4 regions of the Pseudomonas sp. A-B-19 genome follow, and region 3 is predicted to be linked to each of the others. Evidence: predicted binding sites of a transcription regulator. Region 3 holds the regulator's gene; each other region holds the start of a gene.
What was found. The regulator sigma-54, encoded in region 3, starts transcription at its own class of promoters, with help from an activator protein. The targets are predictions, from matches to a motif close to ANTGGCATNNANNTTGCTNT.
Positions count from the first base shown of each region.

Region 1: a site for sigma-54 is predicted at 3,547-3,566, ahead of KGA81_RS00750 (CmpA/NrtA family ABC transporter substrate-binding protein). Genes of this name have one in related genera too.
Region 2: a site for sigma-54 is predicted at 5,198-5,217, ahead of glnA (type I glutamate--ammonia ligase). Genes of this name have one in related genera too.
Region 4: a site for sigma-54 is predicted at 5,390-5,409, ahead of KGA81_RS01045 (circularly permuted type 2 ATP-grasp protein). Genes of this name have one in related genera too.

Region 1 is NZ_JAGYGN010000001.1:193,264-200,599, forward strand. Features, by position in the region: gene rlmKL (bifunctional 23S rRNA (guanine(2069)-N(7))-methyltransferase RlmK/23S rRNA (guanine(2445)-N(2))-methyltransferase RlmL) at 1-1,534, opposite strand, end outside; gene rmf (ribosome modulation factor) at 2,063-2,278, shown strand; gene KGA81_RS00745 (quinone-dependent dihydroorotate dehydrogenase) at 2,435-3,454, opposite strand; gene KGA81_RS00750 (CmpA/NrtA family ABC transporter substrate-binding protein) at 3,683-4,894, shown strand; gene KGA81_RS00755 (ANTAR domain-containing response regulator) at 4,910-5,485, shown strand; gene KGA81_RS00760 (nitrate/nitrite transporter) at 5,850-7,061, shown strand; gene KGA81_RS00765 (bifunctional protein-serine/threonine kinase/phosphatase) at 7,069-7,336, shown strand, end outside.
Region 2 is NZ_JAGYGN010000002.1:247,806-255,141, forward strand. Features, by position in the region: gene KGA81_RS03225 (glycogen/starch/alpha-glucan phosphorylase) at 1-657, opposite strand, end outside; gene KGA81_RS03230 (YkgJ family cysteine cluster protein) at 914-1,351, shown strand; gene typA (translational GTPase TypA) at 1,569-3,389, opposite strand; gene thiI (tRNA uracil 4-sulfurtransferase ThiI) at 3,529-4,983, opposite strand; gene glnA (type I glutamate--ammonia ligase) at 5,313-6,719, shown strand; gene KGA81_RS03250 (DUF4124 domain-containing protein) at 7,023-7,336, shown strand, end outside.
Region 3 is NZ_JAGYGN010000009.1:185,880-193,215, reverse strand. Features, by position in the region: gene KGA81_RS13105 (KpsF/GutQ family sugar-phosphate isomerase) at 1-320, shown strand, start outside; gene KGA81_RS13100 (KdsC family phosphatase) at 320-844, shown strand; gene lptC (LPS export ABC transporter periplasmic protein LptC) at 852-1,424, shown strand; gene lptA (lipopolysaccharide transport periplasmic protein LptA) at 1,411-1,959, shown strand; gene lptB (LPS export ABC transporter ATP-binding protein) at 1,959-2,684, shown strand; gene KGA81_RS13080 (RNA polymerase factor sigma-54) at 2,931-4,424, shown strand; gene hpf (ribosome hibernation-promoting factor, HPF/YfiA family) at 4,499-4,807, shown strand; gene ptsN (PTS IIA-like nitrogen regulatory protein PtsN) at 4,820-5,284, shown strand; gene rapZ (RNase adapter RapZ) at 5,287-6,144, shown strand; gene KGA81_RS13060 (HPr family phosphocarrier protein) at 6,160-6,435, shown strand; gene pmbA (metalloprotease PmbA) at 6,508-7,336, opposite strand, start outside.
Region 4 is NZ_JAGYGN010000001.1:262,437-269,772, reverse strand. Features, by position in the region: gene KGA81_RS01080 (long-chain-acyl-CoA synthetase) at 1-1,341, shown strand, start outside; gene KGA81_RS01075 (ankyrin repeat domain-containing protein) at 1,439-1,957, shown strand; gene KGA81_RS01070 (hypothetical protein) at 2,209-2,739, shown strand; gene KGA81_RS01065 (PLD nuclease N-terminal domain-containing protein) at 2,822-3,013, shown strand; gene speE (polyamine aminopropyltransferase) at 3,250-4,125, shown strand; gene KGA81_RS01055 (hypothetical protein) at 4,281-4,514, shown strand; gene KGA81_RS01050 (ribonuclease E inhibitor RraB) at 4,725-5,069, shown strand; gene KGA81_RS01045 (circularly permuted type 2 ATP-grasp protein) at 5,442-6,851, shown strand; gene KGA81_RS01040 (alpha-E domain-containing protein) at 6,864-7,336, shown strand, end outside.

The DNA of each region.
Region 1 (7,336 bases), on a different contig from region 3:
CCTTTTCCGGATCGATGGATTTCGGCGCCGCGTATTCCTGGACGTGAACCCAATCGTGATACAGGTCGATGGCCATGGAGTATTCCGGCATGTCGGCGTCATACACGCGGTAGCAGTCGATGCCTTCACGCTTGACCCACTTGCCCAGGGCCTTGAGGTTCTTTTGCAGGCGGTTGGCGAACATCTGCCCACCTTCGCTCAGGCGCGGTTGCTCGACCACCGGTGCCGGTGCCGGCGTCGGTTTGATCGGGTTGCCGTTTTTGTTGAACTTGCGCTCCTGCGGTTCGTTCGGCGCCTGATCGTAGGCGGCTTGCTCACGCTCGACCTGGCGCTGTTCCGGAGTACGACGCTCGCCGGTGACGAACTGATCCGGCAGTACCTTGATCAGCAACAGCTTGCACGGCAAGGCACCGTTCCAGAACGAATACTGCTTGTGGCTGCGGATGCCCATGCGCTTGCCCAGGTCCGGCGCGCCGGTGAACACCGCCGCTTCCCAGTTCAGGCAGGCCTGACGCAGACGCTCGCCAAGGTTCTGGTAGAGGTAGAGCAGGCTCGCCTCGTCACCCAGACGCTCGCCGTATGGAGGGTTGCAGATCACCAGGCCTTTCTGGTTCTGGTCCGGGCGCGGCTCGAAGGTCGCGACCTCACCTTGGTAGATTTTGATCCACTCGCTCAGGCCGGCACGCTCGACGTTGTTACGACCCGGTTGAATCAGCCGCGGATCGGCTTCATAGCCGCGAATCCACAGTGGTGTTTTGGCCAGGCCGGCAGCGGCACGCTCGGACGCTTCTTCGTGGAGTTTTTTCCACAGCGCCGGGACGTGACCGAGCCAGGCGGTGAAACCCCACTGCTCGCGACGCAGGTTCGGCGCGATGTCGGCGGCGATCATCGCCGCCTCGACCAGGAAGGTACCGACACCGCACATCGGGTCGGCCAGCGCGCCGCCTTCGGCTGCGATACGTGGCCAGCCGGAACGGATCAGGATGGCGGCCGCGAGGTTTTCCTTCAGCGGTGCCGCACCTTGCTGCAGGCGATAGCCGCGCTGGTGCAGGCTGTGGCCGGACAGGTCGAGGGACAGAATGGCTTCGCCACGGTCCAGGCGCAGGTGAATGCGCAGGTCCGGGTTGAGCTTGTCGATGGACGGACGGTCGCCTTGCGGGGTACGCAGCTTGTCGACGATGGCGTCCTTGACCTTCAGCGCGCCGAAGTGGGTGTTGTCGATACCCGAGCCATGGCCGCTGAATTCGACGGCCAGGGTGCCGTCATTGAGCATGTGGTCTTGCCACTCGATGTCCAGCACACCGTGATACAGGTCTTCGGCGTCTTTCATCGGGAAACGTTTGAGCACCAGCAGCACACGGTTGGCCAGACGCGACCACAGGCACAGGCGATAAGCGGTTTCCATGGTGGCCATGCCGCGCACGGCCGAGGTGTGCTCCCGCGCTTCCTCAAGGCCAAGCCCGACGGCTTCCTCGATGAGCAGGCCTTCAAGGCCTTTTGGGCAAGTGAGGAAGAGTTCGAAACGATCGGACATGGGAATTCCAGAACCTTTAGCTAAGTGACCGGGCAACGCATTGCCGGTCCGGTTTTCAATCAGGCGCTTTTCTCGAAGAGCGCCCGCGTGGCACGAAGGTGTGCCGTTCCACCCTTGCTGCCCAGGTTAAAAGAGCTTAGATGCAAGGACAGATAAAAAAGTTGATGCAACAAAATGTCATAAGTCGACCCTTCGTCGAATAGTGCTTCCCGGCAACGGGAGCCATTCTCACTAAAGGATTAAGCCCATCATCCAGCGCAGGGCCGATCATACCGGGGTTTGGCCAATAAATACGGTAAACACGCTGTTACTTATGGCCTTAGCACATTAACAGTTACGTTCTTATGACAAAACGATCATTCCCTCGATGTGACGCATTGGTTAGAACTCAACTCAGGTTGGCGCCGCAATGACGCCAACACCTTGGCTCGTCACGCCGGCAACGAGCCCCCAACGGCAGAGTTTTTCTGCCAGACCTCAATTGAGGTCGACGCGATAAATACAGTCAACAAGTGAGGGCAACACCCTATGAGAAGACTTAAGCGTGATCCGTTGGAAAGAGCATTTTTGCGCGGATATCAATATGGCGTTGGTGGTAAATCCCGTGAGCTTTGCCCATTTACTCTACCGTCGGTACGTCAAGCCTGGATCAACGGCTGGCGAGAAGGACGCGGCGACAACTGGGACGGTATGACCGGCACTGCGGGAATCCACAGACTCAACGAACTTCACGCCGTCGGCTAATTACAGGGCAAAACACTCCGACACGACAATCTGATTTTGTACTGAATTAACCATGCGCGTCCCATCCGGACGGCGGGCTCCGGCCCAGGGGCTCCTTTTAAGGAGCCCTTTTTTATGCCTGCCAGAAACACCGCCACAAAAGCCCCCAAGCGACCTTTAGCGTAGCGCTGCGATGGCGTCTACCGACTCACGAATCAGCGCCGGGCCTTTGTAGATGAAGCCCGAATAGATCTGCACCAGGCTTGCGCCTGCGGTGATTTTTTCTGCGGCGTGCTTGCCTTCGGTAATGCCGCCGGCAGCAATGATCGGCAGCCGACCACCCAGCTCCGAAGCCAGCACTGTCACGGTGTGGGTGCTCTTGTCGCGAACCGGTGCGCCGGACAAACCACCGGCTTCGTCGCCATGCTCCAGGCCTTCGACGCCTACGCGGCTCAGGGTGGTGTTAGTCGCAATGACGGCATCCATTCCGGTTTCGATCAGCGCTTGCGCAACCTGAGCGGTTTCTTCGTCGCTCATGTCCGGCGCGATCTTGATCGCCAGCGGGACATGTTTGCCATGACGCATTGTCAGTTCCGTGCGGCGCTCGGCCAGATCGGCCAGCAACCGCTTGAGCGAGTCACCGAATTGCAGGCTGCGCAGGCCTGGCGTGTTCGGCGAACTGACGTTGACCGTCACATAGCTGGCGTGGGCGTAAACCTTGTCCAGGCAGATCAGGTAGTCGTCCACGGCACGCTCGACAGGCGTGTCGAAGTTCTTGCCGATGTTGATACCCAGCACGCCCTTGTACTTGGCCGCCGCCACGCGGGCCAGCAGGTGATCGACGCCGAGGTTGTTGAAACCCATGCGATTGATGATCGCCTCGGCCTCCGGCAAACGAAACAGGCGCGGCTTCGGGTTGCCCGGCTGCGGACGCGGCGTGATGGTGCCGATTTCGACAAAACCGAAACCCAGTTGGGCGAAACCATCGATGGCCGCACCGTTCTTGTCCAGACCGGCGGCCAGTCCCACCGGATTCGGGAAGTCCAGGCCCATGACATTCACCGGCATCTTCGCCGGCGCCTTGCACAGCAAGCCGTTGAGCCCAAGACGCCCGCCCGCGCCGATCAGGTCCAGGGACAGATCGTGGGAGGTTTCCGGGGAGAGTTTGAACAACAGCTGACGGGCCAGGGTGTACATGGGCGGATTTGACTCGATGGGCGGCGAATTGAGGCGGCGATTATAGCCGGGCATCGGCGCTGCAAGCGAGGCGCGAGAGCAAATCAGCGGTTAATGGCATATGCCTTGCACCAATCCTGGTACCAGCACCCATGCCGACGACGGAATGTGTGCAAAGACAATGGCGTCGTCCACGGCCTGCTCATGCAAGGACTCGGGACGACGTTTTTTTTGCAAGGTGAACACGCGATGAACGAACCGTCAGCCGGCCCTCTGGCCTGGGTCAATGGCAGCGATGCCCCGGAAAAAACCGAAATCAATCTCGGCTTCATGGCCCTGAGCGACTGCGCCTCGGTGGTGGTCGCCGCCACCCAGGGCTTCGCCCAACCCCACGGCTTGACCCTGAACCTCAAGCGCCAATCGTCCTGGGCCAACCTGCGGGACAAACTGGTCAGCGGCGAACTCGATGCCGCCCACAGCCTCTACGGTCTGATTTACGCCGTACACCTGGGTATCGGTGGCGTGGCGGCGACCGACATGGCCGTGCTGATGGGCCTGAATCAGAACGGCCAAAGCATTAATCTTTCCGGCGGCTTGCAGGCCCTTGGAGTGACCAGTCCTGAAGCACTGGATCGGCACGTGCACCAAACTCGCTCAAAACTCACCTTCGCCCAGACTTTTCCAACCGGCACCCACGCCATGTGGTTGTATTACTGGCTCGCCAGCCAGGGCATTCATCCCTTGCAGGATGTCGACAGCGTGGTGGTGCCGCCACCGCAAATGGTCGCGCACCTGCGAGCCGGGCGTATCGACGGGTTCTGCGTCGGCGAACCCTGGTCCGCCAGCGCCGTGCAACAGGACCTCGGCTTCACCCTGGCCACGACCCAGACCCTCTGGCCCGATCATCCGGAAAAAGTCCTGGGCTGCACCCGCGCGTTCGTCGAGCAATACCCCAATACTGCCCGGGCATTGGTGATGGCGGTTCTGGAGGCCAGCCGTTTCATCGAAGAAAGCACCGAGAATCGCCGCAGTACCGCACAATTGCTCAGTGCCGATCAGTACCTTGACGCGCCACTGGACTGTATCGAACCGCGCCTGCTGGGCGAATACGCCGACGGCCTTGGCCATCGCTGGCAAGACCCGCACGCATTGCGCCTGCACGGGGATGGCGAGGTCAACCTGCCGTACCTGTCCGACGGCATGTGGTTCATGACCCAGTTCCGCCGCTGGGGCTTGTTGCGCGACGACCCGGACTATCTCGCTGTGGCGCGGCAGGTCCAGCAACTGGACCTCTACCGTGAGGCCGCCCGTGCCGTCGGCGTCGCCTCGCCAGCCGAGGAAATGCGCAGCAGCCAGTTGATCGACGGCAAAATCTGGGACGGCTCGGACCCGGCCGGTTATGCCCGCAGTTTCAAACTGCACGCCATGTGCGACAGCTCCCATCGATCCGCCAGCCGCTGACAGGAGACCACGAACATGCTGCGTATCCTGCTGATCAACGACACCGCAAAAAAAGTCGGACGCCTGAAGGCCGCCCTGATCGAGGCCGGATTCGAAGTGATCGATGAATCCGGCCTGACCATCGACCTGCCCGAACGCGTCGAAACGGTGCGTCCGGATGTGATTCTGATCGATACCGAGTCACCGGGTCGCGATGTCATGGAACAAGTGGTGCTGGTGACTCGCGACCGGCCACGACCGATTGTGATGTTCACCGACGAACACGACCCCGGAGTGATGCGACAGGCGATCAAGTCCGGGGTCAGTGCCTACATCGTCGAAGGCATTCACGCACAACGCCTGCAGCCGATTCTCGACGTGGCCATGGCGCGCTTCGAAAGCGACCAGGCCTTGCGTGCACAATTGCAGGCCCGCGACCAGCAACTGGCCGAGCGCAAGCGCATCGAACTGGCCAAGGGACTGCTGATGAAAATGAAGGACTGCAACGAAGAAGAGGCCTACACGCTGATGCGCCGTCAGGCAATGAGTCGCCAGCAGAAGCTGATTCAGGTGGCGGAGCAGATTATTGCCATGAGCGAATTGTTGGGTTGAGCCCGCCCTGTGGCGAGGGAGCTTGCTCCCGCTGGGCTGCGAAGCGGCCCCAAAACCGGCCACTTCGGTAAATCGGACACAACGCGACTATTGAATTACGACTGCTTCGCAGTCGAACGGGAGCAAGCTCCCTCGCCACAAAAGCAGTGTTGGCACAAATCTCGCTAAGCAATCACCACAGGTAACCAACGGCGGTTGCCCCACCTACGACAAAGACGTCGCTCACCTCATTCGCCCCTGGCGGATCGGGTAGCGGCGTTTTTTCGTTTTGGCCCCACAGCACGGGGCCGGTGGTGCGGCCGTGACGGCGCCCCACCTGCAAGCTCATGACTCCTTTCGAGACTCTTCACAGCTGAGGTGCGCAATGAATTCAAGCTTCTGGAAATCCGGCCATACACCCACATTGTTCGCAGCCTTCCTCTATTTCGACCTGAGCTTCATGGTCTGGTACCTGCTCGGTCCTTTGGCAGTACAAATCGCCGCCGACCTGCACCTGACGACGCAGCAACGGGGGCTGGTGGTCGCCACGCCGATTCTGGCCGGGGCGGTGTTGCGCTTCGTGATGGGGATGCTGGCTGATCGCCTGTCACCCAAAACCGCCGGCCTGATCGGTCAGGTCATCGTGATCTGCGCATTGTTCGGCGCCTGGAAACTCGGTATCCACAGCTACGAGCAAGCGTTGCTGCTGGGTCTGTTTCTCGGCATGGCCGGCGCTTCTTTCGCCGTCGCCCTGCCCTTGGCATCGCAGTGGTATCCGCCGCAGCATCAAGGCAAGGCCATGGGCATCGCCGGTGCGGGGAACTCGGGCACTGTGTTCGCCGCATTGATCGCCCCAGTGCTGGCGGCGGCGTTTGGCTGGAGCAACGTGTTCGGGTTCGCCCTGATCCCGCTGATTCTGGCCTTGATCGTCTTCGCCTGGCTGGCCAAAAACGCCCCCGAGCGGCCAAAAGCCAAAGCCATGGCCGACTACTTCAAGGCCCTGGGCGATCGTGACAGCTGGTGGTTCATGTTTTTCTACAGCGTGACGTTCGGCGGTTTCATCGGCCTGGCCAGCGCCCTGCCCGGTTATTTCAACGACCAGTACGGCCTGAGCCCGGTCACTGCCGGCTACTACACCGCCGCCTGCGTGTTCGGCGGCAGCCTGATGCGCCCTCTGGGCGGCGCGCTGGCCGACCGGTTCGGTGGCATTCGGACCTTGTTGGCGATGTACACCGTCGCGGCGATCTGCATTACCGCTGTCGGTTTCAACCTGCCGAGTTCCTACGTCGCACTGGCACTTTTCGTCTGCACCATGCTCGGTTTGGGTGCAGGCAATGGTGCGGTGTTCCAGTTGGTGCCGCAGCGTTTTCGCCGGGAAATCGGCGTGATGACCGGCCTGATCGGCATGGCCGGCGGCATCGGTGGGTTTGCCCTGGCGGCCGGCATGGGCGCGATCAAGCAAAGCACCGGCAGCTATCAACTGGCCTTGTGGTTGTTCGCCAGCCTCGGCGTACTCGCCTGGTTCGGTCTACATGGGGTGAAACGTCGCTGGAGAACCACTTGGGGTTCGGCAGCCGTCACCGCTGCACGGGTGTGAGGACTGCATGAGCCTGCAACTGAGTTTCGCCGAACACAGCGCCATCGGCCCCCGCGAGGAGAACCAGGACGCTCTGCGCCTGGTCACTCCGGCCCCGGCGCTGGCGGCGAGCAAAGGTTATCTGTTCGCCATCGCCGATGGCGTCAGCCAATGTGCCGATGGCGGTCTCGCGGCCCGTTCGACCTTGCAGGCCCTGGCGCTGGACTACTACGCCACCCCGGAAACCTGGGGCGTCGCCCAGGCATTGGATCGCCTGCTGCTGGCGCAAAATCGCT
Region 2 (7,336 bases), on a different contig from region 3:
GTAGGCAATGGCCCGCACGGTTTCCGCCGGGTGCCAGACTTGCCTGGACTTGCCGTTTTCATCGGTCACGGTCTCGACACTGCCGCCAAAGCCGATCGGGTACACCACCTCCGGCCGCTCGAACTCCCACGGGTTACCGAAATCCAGCCAGTGTTCGGTCTGCTCCTGCTGCCAGCCATCGACAATCGCCTGGCGGAACAACCCGTGCTCATAGCGGATGCCGTAGCCATGACCGGCGATGCCGAGGGTCGACATACTTTCCAGGAAACACGCCGCCAGACGCCCGAGGCCGCCGTTGCCCAGGGCCGCATCGGGCTCCAGCAAACGGATGCGCTCAAGGTCGACACCCAGTTCGGTCAGAGCTTCGCGGGCCACATCGAGCAGGCCGAGGTTGCTCAGGCTGTCGAACAGCAGCCGACCGATGAGAAACTCCAGGGAGAGGTAATAAACGCGCTTCTGACCTTTGCGGTAGATCTGCCGCGTATGGTCCATCCAGTGCTCGACCATGTGGTCTCGGGCGGCCAGGGCAATGGCTTCGAACCAGTCATGGTCGAAGGCGTGATCCGGGTCTTTACCCACTGCATAAGTGAGTTTGGTCAAGACGGCGTCGCGGAATGCGGCCACCTCTGCTTCGCGAACAATTGGTTCTTGAGTCATCGATAAGACCTCGAACGAGCTTGAAGTTGTCTGAGCCTAGACGGTCTGACAGGCGGTAGAGAGTCTGGTTCGGCAGTTTTTCCATTGAATGCGGGCTGGATCGACATTGCGTTGTCTTGTGCCTGAATCAATGCAGGGCTCGTGCCTATTTTCCGGTTGTTTGCGCCGCCTGTGAAAAAAACTGGCGAAAGGTTGTTCAAAAATCCACCAGTCCCGGTATTATCGCGCGCCCTGATGCACACGCTGGTAACAAACGATGATGAAGCCGAACCTGATCGCTGCCGCAGAGATCGACCGCCTCGATACCTGGGCCAAGTACTCTGCCCCGATGTGCGGCTCGTGCATGTCCAGCTGCTGCACCCTGCCCGTCGAGGTCAAGATCAAGGACCTGATCCGCATCGGCGTGGTCGATGAGTTCGAGCTGGGCGATCCGCCGAAGAACATCGCCAAGCGCCTGCAAAAGGAAGGCTTGGTCGAGCGTTTCAACCAGAAGTCAGGAATCTTCACCCTCCAGCGCATGAGCAACAACGATTGCCTGTACCTGGATCGTAAGAGCCGTCTGTGCACTATTTATGAAAAGCGCCCGGATACCTGCCGCAACCACCCGAAAATCGGCCCGCGGCCGGGGTATTGCGCGTACAAGCCAAAGGAAGTGGAGCGCGAGCGGAGTTCGCGGAGTATCGAGCGGTTCTGACACCCCCGGAATTTGCGGCGCTGGTACTGGCCTCATCGCGAGCAAGCTCGCTCCCACAGGGGTTCTGTGGCGTTCACACAATTTGTGGTTCACCTCGAACACTGTGGGAGCGAGCTTGCTCGCGATGAGGCCGGCACAAACACTGCACAAACCCCAGACATACAAAAACGCCCCCGGCCTTTCGACCGGGGGCGTTTTCGTTAAGCCGGGCTAAATCTTATGCCTTGGCTTTCTTGGCAGCGCGGGTACGCTCGCTTTCGTCCAGGATCTTCTTGCGAAGACGGATGGACTTAGGCGTCACTTCGCACAGCTCATCGTCCTGGATGAATTCCAGAGCCTGTTCCAGGGTGAAGCGAACAGGTGGAACCAGGGCGATGGTTTCGTCTTTACCCGAAGCACGCATGTTGTCGAGCTTCTTGCCCTTGGTAGGGTTGACGCCCAGGTCGTTGTCACGGCTGTTCAGACCAACGATCTGACCGTTGTAGATTTCCTGACCGTGTTCTACGAACAGCTTGCCACGCGCCTGCAGGGTTTCCAGGGAGTAGGTCAGTGCCTTGCCGGTTTCAACCGAAACCAGAACGCCGTTCTGACGGCCGGACATGTCGCCGGACTTCATCACGTCGTAACGGTCGAAGATCGAGGTCAGGATGCCAGCACCGTTGGTCAGGGTCAGGAACTGGTTACGGAAACCGATCAGACCGCGAGCAGGGATGTTGTATTCCAGACGTACACGGCCCTTGCCATCCGGCACCATGTTGGTCAGGTCGCCCTTACGCAGGCCCATCTCTTCCATCACCTTGCCCTGGGATTCTTCAGGGGTGTCGATGGTGACGTTTTCGAACGGTTCGTGCTTCACGCCGTCAACCAGACGGATGATCACTTCCGGACGGCCTACAGCCATTTCGAAGCCTTCGCGACGCATGGTTTCGATCAGTACCGAAAGGTGCAGTTCGCCACGGCCGGAAACCTTGAACTTGTCAGCCGAGTCGCCTTCTTCAACGCGCAGTGCAACGTTGTACAGCAGCTCTTTGTCCAGACGTTCCTTGATGTTACGGGAAGTCACGAACTTGCCTTCTTTACCGCAGAATGGCGAGTCGTTTACCTGGAAGGTCATGGAAACGGTTGGCTCGTCGACGGTCAACGGCTTCATCGCTTCAACGGTGTCCGGGTGGCACAGGGTGTCGGAGATGAACAGCGAGTCCATACCGCTGATGCACACGATGTCGCCTGCTGCAGCTTCTTCAACGTCTACACGGTGCAGACCGTGGTGACCCATCAGCTTCAGGATACGACCGTTACGCTTCTTGCCGTCGGCGCCGATAGCCACAACCGGGGAGTTCGGCTTGATGCGACCACGAGCGATACGGCCAACGCCGATAACACCCAGGAAGCTGTTGTAGTCCAGTGCGGAGATCTGCATCTGGAACGGACCGTCACGGTCGACTTTCGGCGCTGGTACGTTGTCGACGATCGACTGGTACAGCGGGGTCATGTCTTCAGCCATTTCGGTGTGGTCCAGACCGGCAATACCGTTCAGGGCCGAGGCGTAGACGACTTTGAAGTCCAGCTGTTCTTCGGTGGCACCCAGGTTGTCGAACAGGTCGAAGATCTGGTCCAGAACCCAGTCCGGACGCGCGCCTGGACGGTCAACCTTGTTGATGCACACGATCGGACGCAGGCCGGCTTCGAAAGCCTTCTTGGTCACGAAACGGGTTTGCGGCATAGGGCCGTCTTGAGCGTCAACCAGCAGCAGAACGGAGTCGACCATCGACATTACGCGTTCAACTTCGCCGCCGAAGTCGGCGTGGCCCGGGGTGTCCACGATGTTGATGTGGTAGCCGTTCCAGTTGATGGCGGTGTTTTTCGCCAGAATGGTAATACCGCGCTCTTTTTCCTGGTCGTTGGAGTCCATCACGCGCTCGTCGTTGAGCTCGTTGCGCTCCAGGGTGCCGGATTGACGCAGGAGTTTGTCTACCAGGGTGGTCTTACCATGGTCAACGTGGGCAATGATGGCGATGTTGCGTAGATTTTCGATCACTTGTGTATCTCGATCAGAGGATTCGGTGTGCTGACAAGTCTTGGCAGCGATTAACAGTAGCGTCCGTGAAAGCCGTTACAGCTTGACGGTGGCATCGGGGGGCCGGTGACGCAGGCCACAGGCAAACAGCCCCGGGCACTTAGCTCGGTCGATAAACGCGCACATTGGCATGCCCCTCACTGAGCAAATGGTGGGCATGCAGGCGACTCATCACGCCTTTGTCGCAATACAGCAGGTACTGGCGAGTAGGGTCCAGTTCCTTGAAACGAGCGTTCACTGCATAAAACGGCATCGTTTGTACCTCGATGCCAGCAAGTTCCAGCGGGTCGTCTTCAGCGACATCCGGGTGACGGATGTCGATGACGATCTGACCGGCCAGCGCTTCGCTGACTTCTTCAATCTGCAAGTCCTGGCCCAATTCGTCGATCACGCGATCGATCGGCACCAGCTTGGCGTTTTCGAGCGCACGCTCGAGTACCGCCATATCGAATTCTTTCTCTTCATGCTCGACGCGGTAGCGCTTGGCCGCGGTCTTCGGATTGACCGAGATGACGCCGCAGTACTCCGGCATGTGCCGGGCGAAATCGGCGGTACCGATTTCGTTGGCCAAGTCGATGATGTCCTGCTTGTGGCTGGCGATCAGCGGACGCAGCACCAGCTTGTCGGTCACACAGTCGATCACGCTCAGGTTCGGCAATGTCTGGCTCGACACCTGGGAAATCGCCTCACCGGTGACCAGTGCGTCGATGTGCAGTCGATCGGCAATTCGGGAGGAAGCGCGCAACATCATACGCTTCAATACTACGCCCATATGACTGTTATCGACTTTACCGAGAATTTCGCCCAGCACTTCTTCGAACGGCACACTGACAAATAGCACGCGCTGGGAGCTGCCGTACTTCTTCCAGATGAAATGCGCGACTTCCATGACGCCCAGTTCATGGGCACGTCCGCCCAGATTGAAGAAGCAGAAATGCGCCATCAGGCCGCGGCGCATGATCTGGTAGGCCGCCACGGTGGAATCGAAACCACCGGACATCAGCACCAGGGTCTGTTCCAGGGCGCCCAGCGGATATCCGCCGATGCCGTTGTGCTGGCTGTGGATCACGAACAACCGTTGGTCGCGAATTTCGATGCGGACTTCGATTTCAGGCTTTTTCAGGTCGATCCCGGCAGCGCCGCACTCGCGACGCAGCTTGCTGCCGACGTATTTTTCGACATCCATCGAGCTGAACGGGTGCTTGCCCGCACGTTTGCAGCGCACCGAGAAAATCTTCCCGGCCAGCGCATCGCCGTAGTGGTATTTGCACTTTTCGGTGATGTCGTCGAAGTCGCCCAGCGAGTACTCGTCGACCTGCAGAAAGTGCGCGATGCCCGGCATGCAGGTCAGGCGCTCACCCATCTCTTTCAAGGCTTTCGGGTCGGTGACGCGGGTTTCCAGCTCGAGATTGTCCCACACGCCGTTCACCACCACGGCCGGGTCCAGATCACGGAGCACGGCGCGGATGTTTTTGGCCAACTGGCGGATAAATTTCGTCCGGACAGGTCGGCTCTTGATGGTGATCTCGGGGAAGACTTTTACGATTAATTTCATGGAAACAGCGCGCGCAGGGCCTGCCGAAAAAGGGGGGCGCGGATTATAGCGGAAATTGCTCAAGGTTTAACCAGTTAATGTGTAGAAGGTTTTGCACGCACCAAAACAGGTCACTTATTGGATTTGACGCCACATTACAGGGCGCTATTTTCTGCTTTAAAGCGTAAAACAACCTCACAAGCGTGAATTTGGGGCAAAAAACCCATGGTGGGGCACTGGCATGCAATTTGCTCCCTTGTGAGGCAGGTTGCCTTGGCAGAGTATTCGCGCCGGCATCACCCACATTATAAGGGCATCCATTACTAGCCCGAAGCCACCCGGAGGACACTATGTCGAAGTCGGTTCAACTCATCAAAGATCATGACGTCAAGTGGATTGATCTGCGCTTCACGGACACCAAAGGCACTCAGCACCACGTGACCATGCCGGCTCGCGATGCGCTGGATGACGACTTCTTCGAAGTCGGCAAAATGTTCGACGGCTCCTCCATCGCTGGCTGGAAAGGCATCGAAGCTTCCGACATGATCCTGATGCCGGACGACTCCACCGCTGTACTGGATCCATTCACCGAAGAACCGACCCTGATCCTGGTCTGCGACATCATCGAGCCTTCGAGCATGCAAGGCTACGATCGCGACCCACGTGCGATCGCCAAGCGCGCCGAAGAGCACCTGAAAGCCACCGCTATCGGTGACACCGTATACGCCGGTCCAGAGCCAGAGTTCTTCATCTTCGACCAGGTGAAGTTCAAGTCCGACATTTCCGGCTCCATGTTCAAGATCTACTCTGAACAAGGTTCGTGGATGTCCGACCAGGACATCGAAGGCGGCAACAAAGGCCACCGTCCAGGCGTCAAAGGCGGCTACTTCCCGGTTCCACCGTTCGACCACGACCACGAAATCCGTACCTCCATGTGCAACGCACTGGAAGAAATGGGCCTGACCGTCGAAGTTCACCACCACGAAGTGGCAACTGCCGGCCAGAACGAAATCGGCGTCAAGTTCAACACCCTGGTGAAGAAAGCCGACGAAACCCAAACCCTGAAATACGTTGTGCACAACGTAGCCGATGCCTACGGCCGCACCGCTACCTTCATGCCTAAGCCGCTGTACGGCGACAACGGCTCGGGTATGCACGTGCACATGTCCATCTGGAAAGATGGCAAGAACACCTTCGCAGGCGAAGGTTATGCCGGCCTGTCCGACACCGCCCTGTACTTCATCGGCGGCATCATCAAGCACGGTAAGGCCCTGAACGGCTTCACCAACCCGGCGACCAACTCCTACAAGCGTCTGGTTCCAGGCTTCGAAGCTCCGGTAATGCTGGCCTACTCGGCGCGCAACCGTTCCGCTTCGATCCGCATTCCTTACGTGTCGAGCCCGAAAGCCCGCCGTATCGAAGCGCGCTTCCCGGACCCGGCTGCCAACCCGTACCTGTGCTTCGCCGCACTGCTGATGGCTGGCCTGGACGGCATCCAGAACAAGATCCACCCTGGCGATGCCGCTGACAAAAACCTGTACGACCTGCCGCCTGAAGAGGCCAAAGAGATCCCACAAGTTTGCGGCAGTCTGAAAGAAGCCCTGGAAGAGCTGGACAAAGGTCGTGCGTTCCTGACCAAAGGCGGCGTTTTCAGCGACGACTTCATCGACGCTTACATCGCCCTGAAAAGCGAAGAAGAAATCAAGGTACGTACCTTCGTACACCCACTGGAATACGAGCTGTACTACAGCTGCTGATCCGGTAGCGCCGCGACACGCGGCGTGACAAAAAGAGGCCTCCTTCGTGGAGGCCTTTTTTTATTGCCAAATGAATATCGAAAACGCTATGGAACCTTGTAGGAGCTGGCTTGCCAGCGAATGCGGCATGTCAGTCGACGTCTATGTTGAATGGTCAGACGCTTTCGCTGGCAAGCCAGCTCCTACAGGGGGTTTCTGCGCTCAGGATGAGCTCGACAAATTACACTCAAATGTTACCTGCTTGGGTCAAACACTCAGCCTGGCCTATGCTGCAACCCAATGCTTTCGTTTCCGGTCAATTCCATGGGTCGCGGTTTTCTCTTCATTCTGCTGCTGATCGCTCTGCCCGCCACGGCGCAGATCTACAAGTACACGGACGCCAACGGCGCCACCGCGTACAGCAATCAACCGCCTGACGGCGTCAGCGCCCATCCGGTCGAATTGCCGCCCCTTAACAGCTTCGAGCGCCAGCCTCCCGGTGAAGTCGCACCGGCTGCTCAAGCCGCTCGCAATGAACAGCCCCACAAGTCCTATGAAGTACTGGAGCTGACAGGCCTGCCCACCACAGAAGCCCTGCGCGCCAACAACGGCACGTTCGCCGTAACAGTACTGATCAA
Region 3 (7,336 bases):
TGCTCAAGGATGCCCTGATGGAAATGACCCGCAAGGGCCTGGGCATGACCGTCATTCTGGAAGCCGACGGCAAACTGGCCGGAATCTTCACCGACGGCGATTTGCGCCGCACACTGGACCACAGTATCGACATCCACAACGCCATCATCGACCAGGTCATGACGGCCCATGGCAAGACCGCGCGCGCCGAGATGCTCGCCGCCGAAGCGCTGAAAATCATGGAAGACCATAAAATCAACGCACTGGTCGTGGTCGACAGCGAAGACCGCCCGGTCGGCGCCCTGAACATGCACGACTTGCTGCGCGCAGGAGTAATTTAATGAGTGCGGACCTGTTGCAACGCGGCAAACAGATCAAACTGGCAGTGTTCGATGTCGACGGCGTACTGACCGATGGCCGCCTGTATTTCCTCGAAGACGGCAGCGAATTCAAGACGTTCAATACACTCGACGGTCAGGGCATCAAGATGCTGATGGCCGCCGGCGTGCAGACCGCCATCATCAGCGGCCGCAAGACCCCGGTGGTGGAACGGCGAGCCAGGAACCTCGGTATCCCGCATCTGTATCAGGGGCGCGAGGACAAACTGGTGGTACTCGACGAACTACTTGCCCAACTCAACCTGAGCTATGAACAGGTGGCCTACCTCGGCGACGACCTGCCGGACCTGCCGGTGATTCGCCGCGTCGGCCTGGGCATGGCGGTGGCCAATGCCGCCAGCTTCGTGCGTGAACACGCTCACGGCATCACCCTCGCCCGTGGTGGCGAAGGCGCCGCTCGCGAATTCTGCGAACTGATCCTGCGCGCCCAGGACCGCCTCGATGCGGCCAATGCCGTGTACCTGTGAGCCCACTATGCTGAGCAAAAAGTTTCGCAACACCCTGATGTTCAGTTGCATCGCTGCGATATTCGCCGCGGTAGGCTACTGGAACATCAGCCCTGAACGCTTCCTCGACAAGCCGGTAACGCCGATCGATGAAAGCGCGATCGACTATTACGCCATCAACGCCCACAGCGTGCAGTACCTGCCGGACGGCAAGCTGCAATATGATCTGCTGTCGGACAAGGTCGAGCACCTCAAAGCCACCGAGGTGACATTACTGACCAACCCCGACCTGAATGTGTTCCGCGGCACTGAATTTCCGTGGCACGTCCAGAGCCTGCACGGTGAGGTCAACCCTGACGGCACGCAGGTCGAACTGATCGATGACGTGCGTATCACGCGCTTCGACGAGAAGAACCGTAAGACCCTGATCACCAGCACCCGCATGACCGTGTTCCCGCAGCAGCAATATGCGCAGACCGAGCAAGACGTTAGAATCGACGGCGCTGGCGGTGTATCGACTGGCAAGGGAATGAAGGCGTATTTGAAAGAAAGCAGGATACACCTGCTATCGAACGTAAGAGGACAGTATGAGGCTCGTTAAAACCCTCCCGATTTTGCTCAGTCTGGGCGCAGCACTGGGAAGCGTGAGCGCCTGGGCTCTGCCGGAAGATCAACAGCAGCCTATCCGCATTCAGGCCGACGATGCCCAACTGGACGACAAGCAAGGTATTGCTACCTATAAAGGTGACGTGATCATCACCCAGGGCTCGATGAAGGTGACCGGCAACACCGTGACCATCACCCGCACTCCGACTGGCGACATCGACGTAGTGACCTCGGTGGGCAACCTGGCGTACTTCGAGCAATTGCAAACCGCTGGCGATACCAAGCCTGTTCAGGGCTGGGGCGTGACGATCCAGTATCACGCCGCGCAAAACCGCGTCGTCCTGATCGACAAGGCCAAAGTCGTCGACAAGGACAACAACGTCACCCAGGGCGAAAAAATCGTCTACGACACGGTCAAGAAGCTCGCCAGCGCCGGTCGCGCCACGGGCAGCAAGGTCACCGAGGCACGTCCGCGTATCGACATGGTGATCCAGCCGAAGAAGAAAACCGACGAGAACAAGGCCCAGTAATGGCAACTCTGAAAGCTCAGCATCTGGCCAAGAGCTACAAGAGCCGCCAGGTCGTGCGCGACGTCAGCCTGTCCATCGACAGCGGTCAGATCGTCGGCCTGCTCGGCCCGAACGGCGCCGGCAAGACCACCTGCTTCTACATGATCGTCGGCCTGGTGCAAGCCGATCAGGGCCGCGTCCTGATCGATGACCTGGACGTCAGCCACCAGCCGATGCACGGTCGCGCAAAGGCCGGTATCGGCTACCTGCCGCAAGAAGCATCGATCTTCCGCAAACTGTCGGTGGCCGACAACATCATGGCCATCCTCGAGACCCGCAAGGAACTCGACAAGGCCGGCCGTCGCAAGGAACTGGAAAGCCTGCTGCAGGAATTCCACATCAGCCACATCCGCGACAACCTGGGCATGAGCCTGTCCGGTGGTGAGCGCCGTCGCGTGGAAATCGCCCGAGCCCTGGCCACCAACCCGAAATTCATCCTCCTCGACGAACCCTTCGCCGGCGTGGACCCGATTTCGGTCGGGGATATCAAGCAGATCATTCACCACCTCAAGGCCAAAGGCATTGGCGTGCTGATCACTGACCACAACGTTCGTGAAACCCTGGATATCTGTGAAACCGCCTATATCGTCAATGACGGCCAACTGATCGCCGAAGGCGACGCAGAGACCATCCTGGCCAACGACCTGGTCAAGGAAGTGTATCTGGGCCATGAGTTCCGCCTGTAAGCGCTGAGCCGTGCCCAGGCGGCTGCCCGGGCACCTGACCGACCACTTGCCAGCACCTGCGTACCGACAAGCGGGTCAGCTTTCAACCAGGCACAGCGCGGCAACACAGCTTTATAGTTTTTTATTGTTACAGCGCTCTAGGCAAACCCTTCAGTTTCAGGCATATAATTTGCTTAAGTTTGGCGCCCCGGCGCCCTGTAGTGGATGGCGCGTGTGCGCCGGCGAATAAGGTGTTAAGCCCCTGCCATGAAACCATCGCTAGTCTTGAGAATGGGCCAGCAGCTGACGATGACACCGCAGCTGCAACAGGCTATCCGCCTGCTCCAATTGTCGACCCTGGACCTGCAACAGGAAATCCAGGAGGCCCTGGAGTCCAATCCGATGCTCGAACGCCAGGAAGAAGGCGACGACTTCGATAACACCGACCCCTTGGCCGACAACGCCGAACAGAAACCCAACACCGACATCCAGGAACCCTCCTACCAGGAAAGCGCCCCGACGGTCGATAACCTCGACGAGGGTGACTGGAACGAGCGCATCCCCAACGAGCTCCCCGTCGACACTGCGTGGGAAGACGTTTACCAGACCAGCGCCAGCAGCCTGCCCAGCAATGACGACGACGAGTGGGACTTCACCACCCGCACCTCGGCCGGCGAGAGTTTGCAAAGCCACTTGCTGTGGCAACTGAACCTGGCGCCGATGTCCGACACCGATCGCCTGATCGGCGTGACCCTGATCGACTGCATCAACAATCAGGGCTACCTGGACGAAACCCTCGAGGAAATCCTCGACGCCTTCGATCCGGAACTGGACATCGAACTGGACGAAATCGAAGCGGTCCTGCACCGCATCCAGCAATTCGAACCCGCCGGCATCGGTGCCCGCAACCTGGGCGAATGCCTGCTGCTGCAATTGCGCCAGCTACCCGCCAAGACCCTTTGGCTGGCTGAGGCCAAGCGCCTGGTCACCGATTACATCGACTTGCTTGGCAGCCGCGACTATAGCCAGCTGATGCGCCGCATGAAGCTCAAGGAAGATGAACTACGCCAGGTCATCGAGCTGGTCCAGAGCCTCAATCCGCGCCCGGGCTCGCAGATCGAGTCCACCGAAGCCGAGTATGTCGTTCCTGACGTTATCGTACGCAAGGACAACGAGCGCTGGCTGGTGGAGCTCAATCAGGAGTCGGTGCCACGGCTGCGGGTCAACGCCCAGTACGCCGGTTTCGTGCGCCGTGCCGACACCAGCGCCGACAACACGTTCATGCGCAACCAGTTGCAGGAGGCCCGCTGGTTCATCAAGAGCCTGCAAAGCCGCAATGAAACTCTTATGAAGGTTGCCACCCAGATCGTCGAGCATCAGCGTGGTTTCCTCGAATATGGCGACGAAGCCATGAAGCCGCTGGTCCTGCATGACATCGCCGAAGCGGTCGGCATGCATGAGTCGACGATTTCACGGGTGACCACCCAGAAGTTCATGCACACCCCCCGGGGCATTTATGAACTGAAGTACTTTTTCTCCAGTCACGTCAGCACCTCCGAAGGCGGCGAATGCTCGTCCACGGCGATCCGCGCGATCATCAAAAAACTGGTTGCCGCGGAAAATCAGAAAAAGCCATTGAGTGACAGCAAGATCGCTGGTTTACTGGAGGCACAAGGCATTCAGGTGGCTCGCCGCACCGTCGCCAAGTACCGCGAATCCCTCGGGATCGCGCCTTCGAGCGAACGCAAGCGGTTGATGTAGGGCCACGCCACAGCGTTCCAGTGGCAGATCATCTGATCTGCCGCTTTATGCACTGGCAACGAAGGAGAAGCTGTATGCAAGTCAACATCAGTGGACACCAACTGGAAGTGACCGAACCTCTTCGCACCTACATCGGCGAAAAACTCGAACGATTGGAGCGACATTTCGACAGGATCACTAATGTGCAGGTCACGATGACCGTCGAAAAACTGAAGCAGAAAATCGAAGCCACGCTGCATATTCCCGGGAATGAAGTGGTCGCCAACGCGGAACATACCGATATGTACGCCGCGATCGATGCACTCACCGACAAGCTGGATAAACAACTCAAAAAGCATAAGGAAAAGACCCAGAGCCTCCTCCAGGGCGCAACCGGTCGTTAACACTCCCAACCCATGATCCGACTTGAAAGTATCCTGACCCCCGGCCGTTCCCTGGTGAACGTGCCGGGCGGCAGTAAAAAGAAAGCCCTCGAACAAATTGCCAATCTGATCGCCCGCGAAGTGCCGGCTCTGGAGATGCAAGATGTCTTCGAGGCGCTGATTGCCCGTGAAAAACTCGGATCCACCGGTTTTGGCAACGGGATCGCTATTCCGCACTGCCGCCTCAAGGGCTGTGTTTCACCCATCAGTGCATTGATGCACCTGGACGCCCCTATCGACTTCGACGCCATCGACGGCGCGCCGGTTGACCTGCTGTTCGTATTGCTGGTCCCGCAAGCCGCCACCGATGCGCACCTTGAGCTGCTGCGACAGATCGCCAGCATGCTCGACCGCAAGGAAGTACGCGATAAACTGCGTAATGCTGCAAGCAACGAAGCCCTGTATCAGGTTGTCCTGGACGAGCAAAACGGTCAGTAATCATGCGCTTGATCATCGTCAGTGGCCGCTCCGGCTCAGGTAAAAGTACCGCCCTCGACGTTCTGGAGGACAACGGCTACTACTGCATCGACAACCTGCCTGCCGGTCTGCTGCCGGAACTGGCCGAACGAGCCTTGATTCATACCGAGCTGCTACAGCCGCTGGTCGCCGTTTCCATTGACGCGCGCAACCTGCCCAGCCACCTGTCACGCTTCCCCGAACTGCTCGAAGAAGTCCGCAACCGCCACATCCAGTGCGATGTGCTGTACCTGGATGCCGACGAAGAAACCCTGCTCAAGCGCTTCTCGGAAACCCGCCGACGTCACCCCCTGACCAACGCCAACCGCTCGCTGGCCGAAGCCATCAGCGTCGAGAGCGACCTGCTCGGGCCGATTGCCGACCTCGCCGATCTCAAGATCAACACCACCAGCCTGAACCTGTACCAGCTGCGCGACGCAATCAAACTGCGCCTGCTGAATCAGCCCGAGCCGGGCACTGCGTTCCTGGTGGAATCCTTCGGGTTCAAGCGTGGCATGCCGGTGGACGCCGACCTGGTGTTCGATGTGCGTTGCCTGCCCAACCCTTACTGGAAGCCGGAATTGCGCGAGCAGTCCGGGCTCGATCAACCGGTTGCCGAATACCTGGCGGCACAGCCGGATGTCGAAGAGATGTTCCAGGACATTTCCACATACCTGCTAAAGTGGCTGCCTCGTTTTGCCGCCAGCAACCGCGCCTACGTCACCATTGCCATTGGCTGCACTGGCGGACATCACCGTTCCGTCTACCTGACCGAACGTCTGGGGCAGGCGCTGCAAAAAACCCTGAAGAACGTCCAGGTTCGCCACCGCGACCTCAGCTAAAGGATTCACATCGCGATGCCTGCTCGGGAAATCGAAATCATCAACAAGCTGGGCCTGCATGCCCGTGCGTCTGCAAAATTCGTCGGGGTCGCCGGCCAGTTCAAGGACTGCACGATCAGGGTAGGACGCACACCCGAAACCACAGTAGATGGCAAAAGCATCATGGCCATGATGATGCTGGCTGCCGGCAAGGGCACCAAAATCCATCTGAGCACGGAAGGCGAGCATGAACAGGAAGCGATGGACGCGCTGGTAGACCTGATCAATCGCTACTTCGACGAAGGCGAATAAACAGCAAAAGATCCACAAAAAAAGGCGCGCCACCCATGGGGTGGCGCGCCTTTTTTATGCAATGGTCTGAGCTTAGCTACCCGCCACCGTCATCCGCTCGATCAACACCGAACCCGTGCGAATGTTGCTGCGCAGTTCCAAATCGTTACCCACCGCCACGATCTGCTTGAACATGTCGCGCATGTTGCCGGCGATGGTCACTTCCTGGACCGCAAACTGGATTTCGCCGTTCTCGACCCAGTAACCCGCTGCGCCCCGGGAATAATCACCGGTGACCATATTCAGGCCCTGCCCCATCAACTCGGTGACCAACAGCCCGCGTCCCATGCGCCGCAGCAAGGCCGCCTGGTCTTCATCACCATGGGTGACGAACAGGTTGTGCACGCCACCGGCGTTGGCCGTACTTGGCATGCCGAGCTTGCGGCCGGAGTAGGTGCCGAGGATGTACGACACCAACTCGCCTTTCTCGACGAACGGCTTGGCGTAGGTTGCCAGGCCATCGCCATCGAACGCTGCGCTGCCCAAGGCTCGCATCAAGTGCGGACGCTCGTCGATGGTCAGCCATTCCGGAAACAGCTTCTGGCCCAGTGTGCCTTCAAGGAACGACGACTTGCGATACAGGCTGCCGCCGGAAATCGCCGACAGGAAACTGCCGAACAGGCCCCCGGCCAGCTCGGCGGAAAACAGCACCGGCACCTCGCAAGTCGGCACCGGCCGCGCGCCCAGGCGGCTCGCCGCCCGTTGCGCGGCACGCTGGCCGATGCTGACCGGGTCGGCCAGCAGATTGCCCTGCCGGTTCACGTCGTACCAGTAATCGCGCTGCATCTGGCCGTCCGCCTCGGCGATCATCACGCAGCTCAAGCTGTGACGGGTCGATGCGTAACCGCCGATAAACCCGTGG
Region 4 (7,336 bases), on a different contig from region 3:
GAGCGAACCTGGTTCGTCGCCGATCAGGACACCTCACGCCAACCGGGTATCGCGCCTGAAGGTTTCACCAACCTGATGAGCGTCAGCCTCGATGACGCCAGCGACAACCCGGCCAGCAGCCGGCAGATTTTCTTCGACGATCCCTGTTTTTATATCTACACCTCGGGTACCACGGGGTTGCCCAAGGCTGGCGTGTTCAAGCACGGACGCTGGATGCGCAGCTCTGCGAGCTTCGGCATGATCGCCCTGGACATGCGCCCGGACGATGTCGTCTATTGCACCTTGCCGCTGTACCACGCCACGGGCCTTTGCGTGTGCTGGGGTTCGGCCGTCAGTGGTGCCAGCGGGTTCGCGATCCGCCGCAAATTCAGCGCCAGTCAGTTCTGGAGCGATGTGCGCAAGTACCGGGCGACCACCATCGGTTATGTCGGCGAACTGTGCCGCTACCTGGTCGATCAACCGCCCAGCGCCGACGACAGTCGGCACGATGTGAAGAAAATGATCGGCAATGGCCTGCGTCCCGGTGCCTGGAACGAGTTCAAGACCCGCTTTGCGGTGAATCACATCTGCGAGCTCTACGCCGCCAGTGATGGCAATATCGGGTTCACCAATATTCTTAACTTCGACAACACCATCGGTTTTTCCCTGATGCGCTGGGAGCTGGTCGCGTACGACCACGACAGCGGCGCGCCGATTCGTCAGGCCAACGGCTTGATGCGCAAGGTCGCCAAGGGCCAGCAGGGGTTGTTGCTGGCGAAAATCGACGACAAGGCACCGTTGGACGGCTACACCGATCCGCAGAAAACCGCCAGGGTCGTGCTCCAGGATGTGTTCGAGAAGGGTGACCGCTACTTCAACACCGGCGACCTGTTGCGCAACATCGGCTTTGGGCATGCACAGTTTGTCGACCGTCTGGGCGATACCTATCGCTGGAAGGGCGAAAACGTCTCGACCACGGAGGTCGAAAACATCCTCCTGCAACACCCGCATATTTCCGAGGCCGTGGCCTATGGCGTGGAAATCCGCAACACCAATGGCCGGGCCGGGATGGCGGCGATTACCCCAGCCGAATCCCTGGCAACCCTGGACTTCAGTGAACTGCTGGTCTTCGCCCGCGAGCAAATGCCGGCCTATGCGGTGCCGTTGTTCCTGCGGGTGAAAGTGAAAATGGAAACCACCGGGACGTTCAAATATCAAAAGACCCGACTCAAGGACGAGGCCTTCGACCCGGGTAAAACCGGCGATGACCCGATCTATGCCTGGCTGCCGGGGACCCAGACTTACGTGCAGGTCACGCAGCAGTTGTTGTCCGACATCCACGGTGGCAAGTACCGCTATTGAATCTGGCTATGGCGGCCCATGAGAAAAAACAAGTGACAGTGCCGGGGCCGCTCGGGAAACTGTCGGTTTTTACGAATGACAGAAAAGGGAGTGCCCAATGTCAGACAAAAGCCGCCAGATGACCCCCGAAGAAGCCGCTGAATTCACCGAGCAGGTATTCAACAAGGCACGGGAGGGCGATGCGGCAATGATGGCCGCGCTGCTGACCAAGGGTTTGCCGCCGAACCTGCGTAACCACAAAGGCGATACCTTACTGATGCTGGCCGCGTATCACGGCCATGTGGACACGGTAAAAGTCCTGCTGGAGCACAAGGCCGACCCGGAGATCCGCAACGACAACGGCCAGAGCCCGATTGCCGGTGCCGCCTTCAAGGGCGACCTGGCGGTGATCAAGGCGTTGGTCGACGGCGGCGCCCAGGTTGAAGGCTCGTCCTTCGATGGCCGCACGGCGCTGATGATGGCAGCGATGTTCAATCGCGTCGAAGTGGTCGATTACCTGATCAGCAAGGGCGCCGACCCGAAAGCCAAGGACGCCAATGGCATCAGCGCGCTGGAAGCGGCTAAAACCATGGGCGCTTCCGATACCGTCGCGCAACTGCAGAAGCTCTTGGACTGATATCAACGAATTTGTGGCTGATGATTCCTTTGTGGCGAGGGAGCTTGCTCCCGCTCGACTGCGCAGCAGTCGCAAATCCATTCAGCGCGGTCTGTCTGACAAATCGCATCGTCTGATTTTGGGGCCGCTTCGCGACCCAACGGGGGCAAGCCCCCTCGCCACAGGGATTGCATCGCCACAGGTCCGCATTTTTCTCGTTAATGCGCTATCCTTCGCGCCCTCAAAACTCCCCTCGCTACAGGATCCGCCCCATGAAAACCGCACTCGTCGAACTCATCAGCAAAATCAGCTCCGGGTGCATGGGCGAAGACGAAATCCTCAAAGTCGCAGACGAAGCGGCCCAGGCCTACGCCGATCCGCAGGCTTTTCTGACGGCCAATCCGGACATCAACTACGACGACAGCTTCCCGATCCTGTTGGGTGAGTGGGTGGTGGTCGGCAGCCTGCCGGAAACGGTGCTGTTCCAGGCGGACACCTACATGGATCTGTTCGCGCAAATCGTCGCCTCGTTCGGCCCGGAGGTGGACTTCAATCTCAAGCCCAAGCAACTGGCCAGGACCGAAGCCCTGACCGCGCTCAACCGCATCCAGGTGCAGATGAGCAGCCTGAACAAGGAAAACGGTGGCTACACGCTGATGAACTTCAGCCAGTTGCTCGATGACGAGTTGCAGGTGGTGCTGGTCTACGGCAATGACGTGCCACGGGTGCTGCAGTTGTGCGCAGAAGTGGGCATTGCAGCCGTGCCATCCCTGGAAGCCCTGAAAGTGGCGATCCACGTCTGATAGCCAAACACTGTCAATAAAAGGGAGCCCTCGCGACGACCGTCTATCCTGAGAGGGCATATCACTCTTTGGGAGCGTCACCATGGGTTCCACGTTCAACAGCCTGGTTGCCTTGATCATTTTTGCCCTGGACATCTGGGCCATCATCAACGTGTTCAAAAGTAGCGCCGAGACCGGGATGAAAGTCCTCTGGGTACTGTTGATCGCGCTGTTGCCGGTACTGGGACTGATCATCTGGGCCATTGCCGGGCCGCGGGGGAATGTGCGGATCTGACCGGTTTCCTATAAACAACACCGAAACTGTGGGAGCGAGCTTGCTCGCGATAGCGGTCTGTCAGGCACATTGATGGTGAATCTGCCTCCGCCTTCGCGAGCAAGCTCGCTCCTACATTCGACCTGTCATGTTCCGCGACGTAGAATGCGCGCCTTTCCCGGTCAATCGAGACGCTCGATTGGCCATCATGGGCGGGTAACCGTCCGTTGCCACCCGCATTCATCGGAGCACTTCCCATGAGCATCACCCCGACCAGCGACTACCTGGAAACCCTCTACGAAGGCTACGGCCAGCGTTTTCGCATGGAAAAACTGTTGCACGAAGTGCGCACCGAACACCAGCACCTGGTGATCTTCGAGAACCCGCGCATGGGCCGGGTGATGGCGCTGGACGGCGTGATCCAGACCACCGAAGCCGACGAGTTCATCTATCACGAAATGCTGACCCACGTGCCGATCCTCGCCCATGGCGCCGCCAAGCGCGTGCTGATCATTGGCGGCGGCGATGGCGGCATGTTGCGTGAAGTGGCCAAGCACCGCAGTGTCGAGCACATCACCATGGTCGAGATCGACGGCACCGTGGTCGACATGTGCAAGGAATTCCTGCCGAACCACTCCAAAGGTGCATTCGAAGATCCACGCCTGAACCTGGTGATCGATGACGGCATGCGTTTCGTCGCCACCACCACTGAAAAATTCGACGTGATCATTTCCGACTCCACTGACCCGATCGGACCGGGGGAAGTGCTGTTCTCGGAAAACTTCTACCAGGCCTGCCACCGTTGCCTGAACGACGGCGGCATCCTGGTGACGCAGAACGGCACGCCGTTCATGCAGATCGAAGAAGTGAAGACCACCGCCGGTCGCCTGCGCAGCCTGTTCCCGGACTGGCACTTCTACCAGGCCGCCGTGCCGACCTACATCGGTGGCTCGATGACCTTTGCCTGGGGCGCCACCAATACCGCTTATCGCAAGTTGTCCCGCGAAACCCTGCAACAGCGCTTCACGGGCAGCGGCATCGTCACCCGCTACTACAATCCTGAAATTCACATCGGCGCCTTCGCCTTGCCGCAATACGTGTTGCAGGCAGTCAACAAGCCAAGCAACGACTGATTGGTATAAACACAAAACCTGTGGGAGCGAGCTCGCTCCCACATTGGTTAGTGCTGACTGGGCCATCGGGCTTTAAGGTCCACCGGAACAATTAGCCAGCTAACAAGGTCGAGATAGAAGTAAACCCATCCATGGGTTTCATCAAGGAGGCACCAATGCAAAAGTGGAAAGTCACCTTCATGGATGATCATGGCGAAACCATCGACGAAGTCTTTGAGTGCGTCGAGCGCCCGGACTACGAGCGTGCCGCCAGGCTCATCAAGGCCCGGCTTCTTCCTGTCGCCGCCGAACTGGATCTGAACGATCTGGAAGGGCGGACCAATGACGCGAGCGTCAAAGAGCTCAAATCACAGAACAGCATTCAAATCCTCGGCATTACTCCAATCTGAACGATACCTGTCGCATTCACATTCAGGCCTTGGCAGAGGCTCTATCTTGAGGCTACTCTGCAGGCGAGATCAGCGAACGGATCGCTAAGGTCTGGTCTTGTCAGCTCCATGCTTGTTTCCCGCCGGCACATCGGTTGCCGTCGCTCGCGCTGTTCGGCTGCGGGTGAGGGAGTACGGAAAGTCTATCCATCGTTTTGAGGAGGACGTTTCATGAGCACAGCCTATCAAGAAGACATCAGCAGCAGCGTTCTGCGCCGCATGAAAGAAGGCGGTTTTGACTTTTCACGGTTTCATCCCATCGAGTTCTACGCCATTTTCCCGGATGAGGAGCGGGCACGCAGGGCGGCAGGTCATTTCCACCGTGGTGAATCCCTGAATGCGCAAATCAGTGTGCGCGACGATGGCGCCTGGGCGCTGGAGTTGTGCAAAGTCATGTATGCCACTTACGACGACATCGGCGATTTCGAACAGGGTTTCGAAGCGGTGGTCGAGCCGTTGGGCGGCATCATCGAAGGCTGGGGTGTGAAACAGGAGGTACGAGGGCGACTCGCATAACTTATGAACAGTGACAATTCGCATTGACGGCTGACCTTCGGGTTGGCCGTTTTCGTTTTCGCCGACAGAAAACTCAACACGAACCGGTAGGAGCTGGCTTGTCGGGTCGTCGCATCGCAGCGAAGGCGTTCTTGAAGAACAACGCATGACTTAGTGGCCTCTTCTCCGGCAAGCCGGCTCCTACAGACTATGCTGGTGACAGGCGATCACAGCGCCTTGCAATGAAGCGGGGGCAATCAGGTTGGGGCATTTGTCGCACAGGATTGGTGCGACGCGTGCATCTTGATTATCCAACCGATTGAAATTTAAGCGTTTATGCCGATGGCACGGGCCTTGCGAAGGTCTGTACGTCCGAGTGACAAGGAGTACGGCATGATCCGCACCTATTTTGATGAGATGTACGATGCCGGCGGTCTGGTCCGCCCGCATTATCGGGAGTTTGCCCGTTGGTTGGCCGAGACGCCTGACGAGCTTCTGGCACAACGGCGACGCGAGGCCGATCTGTTGTTTCATCGCGCCGGGATAACCTTCACGCTCTACGGTGATGAGCAGGGGACAGAGCGCCTGATTCCCTTCGACACCATTCCCCGCAGCATCCCCGCCAGTGAATGGCGGGTCGTCGAGCGCGGCTGCATCCAGCGGGTCAAGGCGTTGAACATGTTCCTCGCCGACCTCTACCATGAGCAGCGCATCATCAAGGCCGGCATCATTCCGGCCGAGCAGGTGCTGGCCAACGAGCAGTACCAGTTGGCGATGCAGGGCCTGGATTTGCACCGCGATATCTATTCGCACATTTCCGGCGTCGACCTGGTACGCGACGGCGACGGCACCTACTACGTGCTCGAAGACAATCTGCGTACACCGAGCGGCGTCAGTTACATGCTCGAAGACCGCAAGATGATGATGCGCCTGTTCCCCGAGCTGTTCGCGGCACAACGCATCGCTCCCATCGACCACTATCCGAACCTGCTGCTCGATACCCTGAAAAGCTCAAGTCCCATCGACAATCCAAGTGTGGTGGTGCTGACACCCGGCCGCTTCAACAGCGCGTTCTTCGAACATGCGTTCCTGGCGCGGGAAATGGGGGTGGAACTGGTGGAGGGTGCAGACCTGTTCGTGCGTGACGACAAGGTCTACATGCGCACCACCGACGGGCCGAAAGCGGTCGATGTGATTTATCGTCGCCTCGACGACGCCTTCCTCGATCCGCTGGCGTTCAACCCGGAATCGATGCTTGGCGTGCCGGGGCTGCTGTCGTCCTACCGTTCCGGCAACGTGGTGCTGGCCAATGCCATCGGCACGGGGGTGGCGGATGACAAGTCGGTGTATCCGTTCGTTACCGACATGATCCGTTTCTACCTGGACGAAGAACCGATCCTGAAGAACGTACCGACCTGGCAATGCCGTAATCCGTCTGAGCTTTCCCACGTCCTGGCCAATCTGGCAGAACTGGTGGTCAAGGAAACCCAGGGCTCCGGCGGGTACGGAATGCTGGTGGGGCCGGCGGCGACGGCGGCGGAAATCGAAGCCTTCCGCGCGCGCATCATCGCCAAGCCCCATGCGTATATCGCGCAACCGACGTTGTCGCTGTCGACCTGTCCGACCTTTGTCGAAAACGGTATCGCGCCACGCCACATCGACTTGCGGCCGTTTGTCTTGTCGGGCCGCGAAACCCGGGTCGTGCCCGGCGGTTTGACCCGTGTTGCCCTGCGCGAAGGCTCCCTGGTGGTCAATTCCTCCCAGGGCGGCGGAACAAAGGACACCTGGGTGGTCGAGGATTAAAGGAAGCCTGTCATGTTAAGTAGAACTGCCTCGGATTTGTATTGGATGTCGCGTTACCTGGAGCGGGCGGAAAACCTCGCACGGATGCTCGACATCAGCTATTCGCTGTCGCTGATGCCGCAGGACGGACGTGGCGACGGTTTGCACGAACTGGCCATGCCGCTGTTGATTACCGGAACCCTGGATGATTACCTGGAACGCCATGGCGAATTGCATGCCGAACGGCTGCTGCATTTTTTCGCCCTGGATGCCGCCAACCCGGCAAGCATCTACAGCTGCCTGGGGGCGGCACGAGCCAGCGCCCATGCGGTGCGTGGGCGCATCACCGCCGACATGTGGGAAAACATAAACGCCACCTGGCTGGAAATTCGCGGAATCGCCGAACAGGGCCTCAGTCGCTACGGCATGAGCCGTTTCTGCGAATGGATCAAGGAACGTTCCCACCTGTTCCGGGGCGCGTCCTACGGCACCATCATGCGTAACGA